2 linked regions of the Ancylobacter polymorphus genome follow. The protein of the gene in region 2 interacts with the protein of the main gene of each other region in a pairwise test. Links are inferred from orthologs where the notes say so. Each region holds a gene or a part of one and is shown on either strand. Other genes may lie near its edges.

The links. The genes of interacting proteins can lie anywhere in the genome.
Region 1: the proteins of K9D25_RS15245 (region 2) and K9D25_RS07530 interact in binary tests that used the Escherichia coli proteins (3 or more experiments, as listed by UniProt). The link is inferred for Ancylobacter polymorphus from one-to-one orthologs.

Annotation. Positions count from the first base shown.
Region 1 is NZ_CP083239.1:1,605,565-1,608,354, forward strand. The notes cover bases 66-2,783. They hold K9D25_RS07530 (P-II family nitrogen regulator), read left to right. Parts: upstream 66-1,114; coding sequence 1,115-1,453; downstream 1,454-2,783. Other genes in these bases: K9D25_RS07525 (acyl-CoA thioesterase), read left to right, coding at 66-818; K9D25_RS07535 (ammonium transporter), read left to right, coding at 1,505-2,783. Also shown: more of K9D25_RS07525, read left to right, coding at 1-65; more of K9D25_RS07535, read left to right, coding at 2,784-2,790. UniProt on the Escherichia coli protein: Involved in the regulation of nitrogen metabolism. Regulates the activity of its targets by protein-protein interaction in response to the nitrogen status of the cell.
Region 2 is NZ_CP083239.1:3,232,887-3,235,957, forward strand. The notes cover bases 6-3,004. They hold K9D25_RS15245 (two-component system sensor histidine kinase NtrB), read left to right. Parts: upstream 6-939; coding sequence 940-2,070; downstream 2,071-3,004. Other genes in these bases: dusB (tRNA dihydrouridine synthase DusB), read left to right, coding at 6-943; ntrC (nitrogen regulation protein NR(I)), read left to right, coding at 2,079-3,004. Also shown: more of dusB, read left to right, coding at 1-5; more of ntrC, read left to right, coding at 3,005-3,071.

The sequences.
Region 1 (2,790 bases), 1.6 Mb from region 2 along the record:
TCCGTGGTCTCAACCCGCCGGAATCCTGGCCGTTCCGCACCCGCGTCTTTGGCGGGCAGGTGCTGGCGCAGGCGCTGGTGGCCGCGCAGCGCACGGTGGAAGGGCTCGCCGCCCATTCCATGCACGCCTATTTCCTGCTCGCCGGCGATCCGAAGGTGCCGATCATCTACGATGTGGAGCGGGTGCGCGACGGGCGCAGCTTCGCCACGCGGCGGGCGGTGGCGATCCAGCACGGACGGCCGATCTTCATCATGTCGGTCTCGTTCCATCGCCAGGAGCCGGGGCTGGAACACCAGCTCGACCTCGACATGGCGGTGCCGCCGCCGGAGGAGGTGCCGGGCATCGGCGAACTGCCGGCCGAGGTAATCGCTACCCTGCCGGCGCCCGTGCTGGCCTATTGGCGCCGCCCGCGCCCGATCGAATTAAAGCCGGTGGGGCTCGGGGAAAAGCGCGTCGCGCCGCGCCGGGCGGTGTGGTTCCGCACCACGGGCCCGCTGCCCGACGCGGAAGGGCTGCACCAAGCCGTGCTCGCCTATGCCTCGGACATGACGCTCCTGGAAGCGACGACGACGCTGCACGGCACCAGCGTGCTCGGCGAGAACCTGCAGGTCGCCAGCCTCGACCACGCGCTGTGGCTGCACCGTCCCTTCCGCGCCGATGACTGGCTGCTCTATGCCCAGGACAGCCCCAGCGCCGCCGGCGCGCGCGGCTTGGCGCGCGGGCTGATCTATGACCGCGCCGGGCGCCTGGTCGCTTCGGTGGCGCAGGAAGGGCTGATCCGGCCGGTGCGGGCGCCTGCCGCACAGGCATCTGCCTAAAAATTAGCCGACTGATGGCGAATGTGGGGCGGTGACTCGGGAAGGGTCACTGCCCCGATCAAGAATTGAGCAATCCGGCGGCGTCGCGTGCGGGCAGGGCGGTGGCCACCGACGCGGCATCGGCCGGCGCCGGCCGGCGGCATTTCCACCGGAAGCGTTGATCCGCAACGGTTGGCACGCGAATTGATTCTCTCTCGCCGGCTGGATCGGCAGGTTGCGGAAAACAACCTCGGCGAGTCCGACATGAAACGCCCAGAACCCCGCCAGCGGTTCGGGGCCAAGCGGGGACAGAACCCATGAAGATCGTCATGGCTATCATCAAGCCCTTCAAGCTTGAGGAAGTCCGGGATGCGCTCACTGGCATTGGTGTGCACGGACTGACCGTTACGGAGGTCAAGGGATATGGCCGTCAGAAGGGCCACACCGAGATCTATCGCGGCGCGGAATACGCAGTGAGCTTCCTGCCCAAGCTCAAGATCGAGGTCGCCGTGGCGTCCGATCATGTTTCCAAGGTCATCGACGCGATTACCACCTCGGCCAAGACCGGCCAGATCGGCGACGGCAAGATCTTCGTCTACGCGATCGATCAGGCCGTGCGCATCCGCACCGGCGAAACCGACGCCGACGCCCTCTGAGCCTGCGTCACCGATCCCGATATTTTCCGATTGCGACGGAGCATTGAACCCATGACGACCAAGAATTGGATACGCGCGGGCCTGCCTGCGCTGGCGACGACGGCGCTGTTCGCGGCCGCCGCTTTCGCCCAGGACAACCCGGCCGCCGGCGCGGAAGCCACCGCCGAGGTCGCCGCCGCGGTCACCGTGGACAAGGGCGACATCACCTGGATGATGGTCTCCTCCATCCTCGTTCTGTTCATGACCGTGCCGGGCCTCGCCCTGTTCTATGGCGGCCTCGTGCGCGCCAAGAACATGCTCTCGGTCCTCATGCAGGTCACCGTCATCGCCGCCGTGATGATGCTGCTCTGGGTGTTCTACGGCTACTCGCTCGCCTTCACCTCCGGCAACGCCTTCATCGGCGGCTTCGAGAAGGCCTTCCTCGCCGGCGTCACCACGGAAAGCCTGGCCGACACCTTCTCCAAGGGCGTGAAGATTCCGGAATACATCTTCATCGTGTTCCAGATGACCTTCTCGGCCATCACCCCCGCGCTGATCATCGGCGCCTTCGCCGAGCGCATGAAGTTCTCGGCCATCGTGCTGTTCAGCATCCTCTGGGTGACCTTCGTCTACTACCCGATCGCCCACATGGTGTGGTTCTCGGAAGGCTACCTGTTCGCCATGGGCGCGCTCGACTTCGCCGGCGGCACCGTGGTGCACATCAATGCCGGTATTGCGGGCCTCGTCGGCTGCATCATCATCGGCAAGCGCACCGGCTACGGCAAGGAGCTGATGCCTCCCCACTCGCTGCCCTTCGCCATGGTCGGCGCCAGCGTCCTGTGGGTGGGCTGGTTCGGCTTCAACGCCGGCTCCAACCTTGAAGCCAATGCCGGCACCACGCTCGCCGTGATCAACACCTTCGTCGCCACCGCCGGCGCGATCGTCGGCTGGACGCTCATCGAGTGGCTGGCCAAGGGCAAGCCCTCCATGCTCGGCGCCATCTCCGGCATGGTCGCCGGCCTCGTCGCCATCACCCCGGCCGCCGGCCTTTCCGGCCCGCTCGGCGCGATCGTGCTCGGCTTCGTCGCCGCCATCATCTGCTTCTTCTTCTGCACCACGGTGAAGAACGCGCTCGGCTATGACGATAGCCTCGACGTGTTCGGCGTCCATGGCGTGGGCGGCATCGTCGGCGCCATCGGCACCGGCATCGTCGTCGCCCCGGCGCTCGGCGGCCCCGGCATCGCCGATTACGCGATGGGCCACCAGGTGTGGGTGCAGTTCCAGGCGGTGGCGGTGACCCTCGTGTGGGGCGGCATCGTCTCGGCGATCCTCTACTACGTGGTCAACGTCCTCATCGG
Region 2 (3,071 bases):
TACCGATGCGCCGATGCGGCGCATGGCCTTGCGCTATGGCGCCTCGCTCGCCGTGTCCGAAATGGTCGCCGCCGGCGCCTTTGAAACCGGACATGAGGAGACGGTGCTGCGAGCCGAAGGGGCAGGGGTGGCGGTCCACGCGGTCCAGTTGGCCGGCAACGAGCCCGAATCGCTGGCCCGCGCCGCCTGCCTCGCCGAAGCCGCCGGCGCTGCGCTCATCGACATCAACATGGGCTGCCCGGCCAAGCGCGTCACCACCGGGCTCGCCGGATCGGCGCTGCTGCGCGACCTCGATCTCGCGACCCGGCTCATCGCCGCCGTGGTCGAGGCGGTGGACGTGCCGGTGACACTGAAGACCCGCCTCGGCTGGGACGACGCGGCGACGGTCGCTCCGGAACTCGCCCGCCGTGCGGAAGCGCTCGGCGTCAAGATGATCACCATTCACGGGCGCACGCGCTGCCAGTTCTACACTGGCCGCGCCGACTGGGCGGCGATCCGCGCGGTCAAGGAGGCTGTCTCGATCCCGGTGCTCGCCAATGGCGATCTCGTGGCGGTGGAGGACGCGACTGCCATGCTCGCCGCCTCCGGTGCCGATGGGGTGATGATCGGCCGTGGCGCACAGGGGCGTCCCTGGTTTCCCGGCCAGGTCGCCGCCTTTTTGCGCAACGGCCTCGTCCCGGCGGACCCGCCGCTGGCCGAACAGCGCGACGTGCTGGTCGAGCTTTATGAGGGCTGGCTGTCGCATTACGGGCGCGAACTCGGCATGCGCTGCGCCCGCAAGCATATCGGCTGGTCGCTCGCCGCAGCGGTCGCCAGTGCCGGCCGTCCGCCGGAAATGGCGACCGGCTGGCGCCAGCGCCTTCTCACCCTCGAGGATCCGGCGCGTGTCGTCACCGGACTCCGCGACGCCTATGACGACATTGGATGGAGAGAAGCTGCATGAGTTCGGTTTCCTCGCAACGGCCTGGCCCGCGCGCGGGCAGCGCGACCGCGGAAGCCGTCGTGAATGCGCTCCCGCATCCGGTGATCACGGTTGCGGAAGACAACCGGCTGGTGGACGCCAATGTGGCGGCTGAAGCCTTCTTCGAGGCGTCGCTGGCGGTTCTGGTGCGGCACAGGCTTCAGGAATTCGTGCCCTTTGGCAGCCCGATCCTGTCGCTGGTGGAGCAGGTGCGCACGCGCGGCGCGGCGGTGAACGAGTATCGGGTCGATCTCGGCACGCCGCGCAATGGCGGCGAGCGCATCGTCGACATTCATGTCGCGCCCCTGTCGGAGGTGGCGGGCCATGTCGTCATCATGCTGCAGGAGCGCACCATCGCCGACAAGATGGACCGGCAGCTCACCCATCGCGGCGCCGCCCGCTCGGTGACGGCGCTGGCCTCGATGCTGGCGCATGAGATCAAGAACCCGCTCTCGGGTATTCGCGGTGCAGCGCAGCTGCTCGAACTCTCGGCCAGCGACGACGACCGCTCGCTGACCCGGCTGATCACCGACGAGGCCGACCGCATCGTCAAGCTGGTCGACCGCATGGAGGTGTTCTCCGACGAGCGGCCGATCGAACGCGAGCCGGTCAATATCCACGCGGTGCTGGAACATGTGCGCACGCTGGCGACCACCGGCTTCGCCCGCCACATCCGCTTCGTCGAGGAATACGACCCCTCGCTGCCCCCGGTATTGGCCAATCGCGACCAGCTGATTCAGGTGTTCCTCAATCTGGTGAAGAACGCCGCCGAAGCCATTGGCGATTCGCCCGATGGTGAGATCCAGCTTACCACCGCCTTCCGCCCCGGAGTGCGGCTGATGATGCCCGGCGCCCCGGCGCGGGTGAGCCTGCCGCTGGAATTCTGCGTGCGCGATAACGGTCCCGGCGTGCCGGAAGACCTGATGCCGCACCTCTTCGATCCCTTCGTCACCACCAAGCCGACCGGCACCGGCCTCGGCCTCGCGCTGGTGGCGAAGATCGTCGGCGACCATGGCGGCATCATCGAATGCGACAGCCAGCCGCGCCGCACCACCTTCCGTGTCCTCATGCCCATGTACCGCGCCAGCCGCGGTGACGAGAAGAGTTGAGAACCGCCATGCCGACGGGAAGTATCCTGGTTGCCGATGACGACGCTGCCATCCGCACCGTGCTCAATCAGGCGCTGTCGCGGGCGGGCTATGAGGTGCGCTCCTGCGGCAACGCGGCGACGCTCTGGCGCTGGGTCAGCCAGGGCGACGGCGACCTCGTCATCACCGATGTGGTGATGCCGGACGAGAACGCGTTTGACCTGTTGCCGCGCATCAAGAAGGTGCGCCCCGATCTGCCGGTCATCGTCATGAGCGCGCAGAACACCTTCATGACGGCGATCCGCGCCTCGGAGAAGGGCGCCTATGAATATCTGCCCAAGCCCTTCGACCTGAAGGAGCTGATCTCCATCGTCGGCCGCGCCCTGTCCGAGCCGAAGAAGCCGGAGAACGCGCTCAAAGGTCTGGGCGAGGACGCCGACAACATTCCGCTCGTCGGCCGCTCGCCGGCGATGCAGGATATTTACCGCGTGCTGGCGCGGCTGATGCAGACCGATCTCACCGTGATGATTGCGGGCGAGAGCGGCACCGGCAAGGAGCTGGTCGCCCGCGCGCTGCATGATTACGGCAAGCGCCGCAACGGGCCGTTCGTCGCCATCAACATGGCGGCAATTCCGCGCGACCTCATCGAATCCGAGCTGTTCGGCCATGAGAAGGGGGCGTTCACCGGCGCCAATGCGCGCTCGGCCGGCCGTTTCGAGCAGGCGGAAGGCGGCACGCTGTTCCTCGACGAGATCGGCGACATGCCGATGGAGGCGCAGACGCGGCTGCTGCGCGTGCTGCAGCAGGGCGAATACACCACGGTCGGCGGGCGCACCGCCATCAAGACCGATGTGCGCATCGTCGCCGCCACCAACAAGGACCTGCGCATCCTCATCCAGCAGGGTCTGTTCCGCGAGGATTTGTTCTTCCGCCTCAATGTCGTGCCGCTGCGTCTGCCGCCGCTGCGCGAACGCGCGGAGGACGTGCCGGATCTCGCCCGACACTTCTTCCTGCAGGCCGAG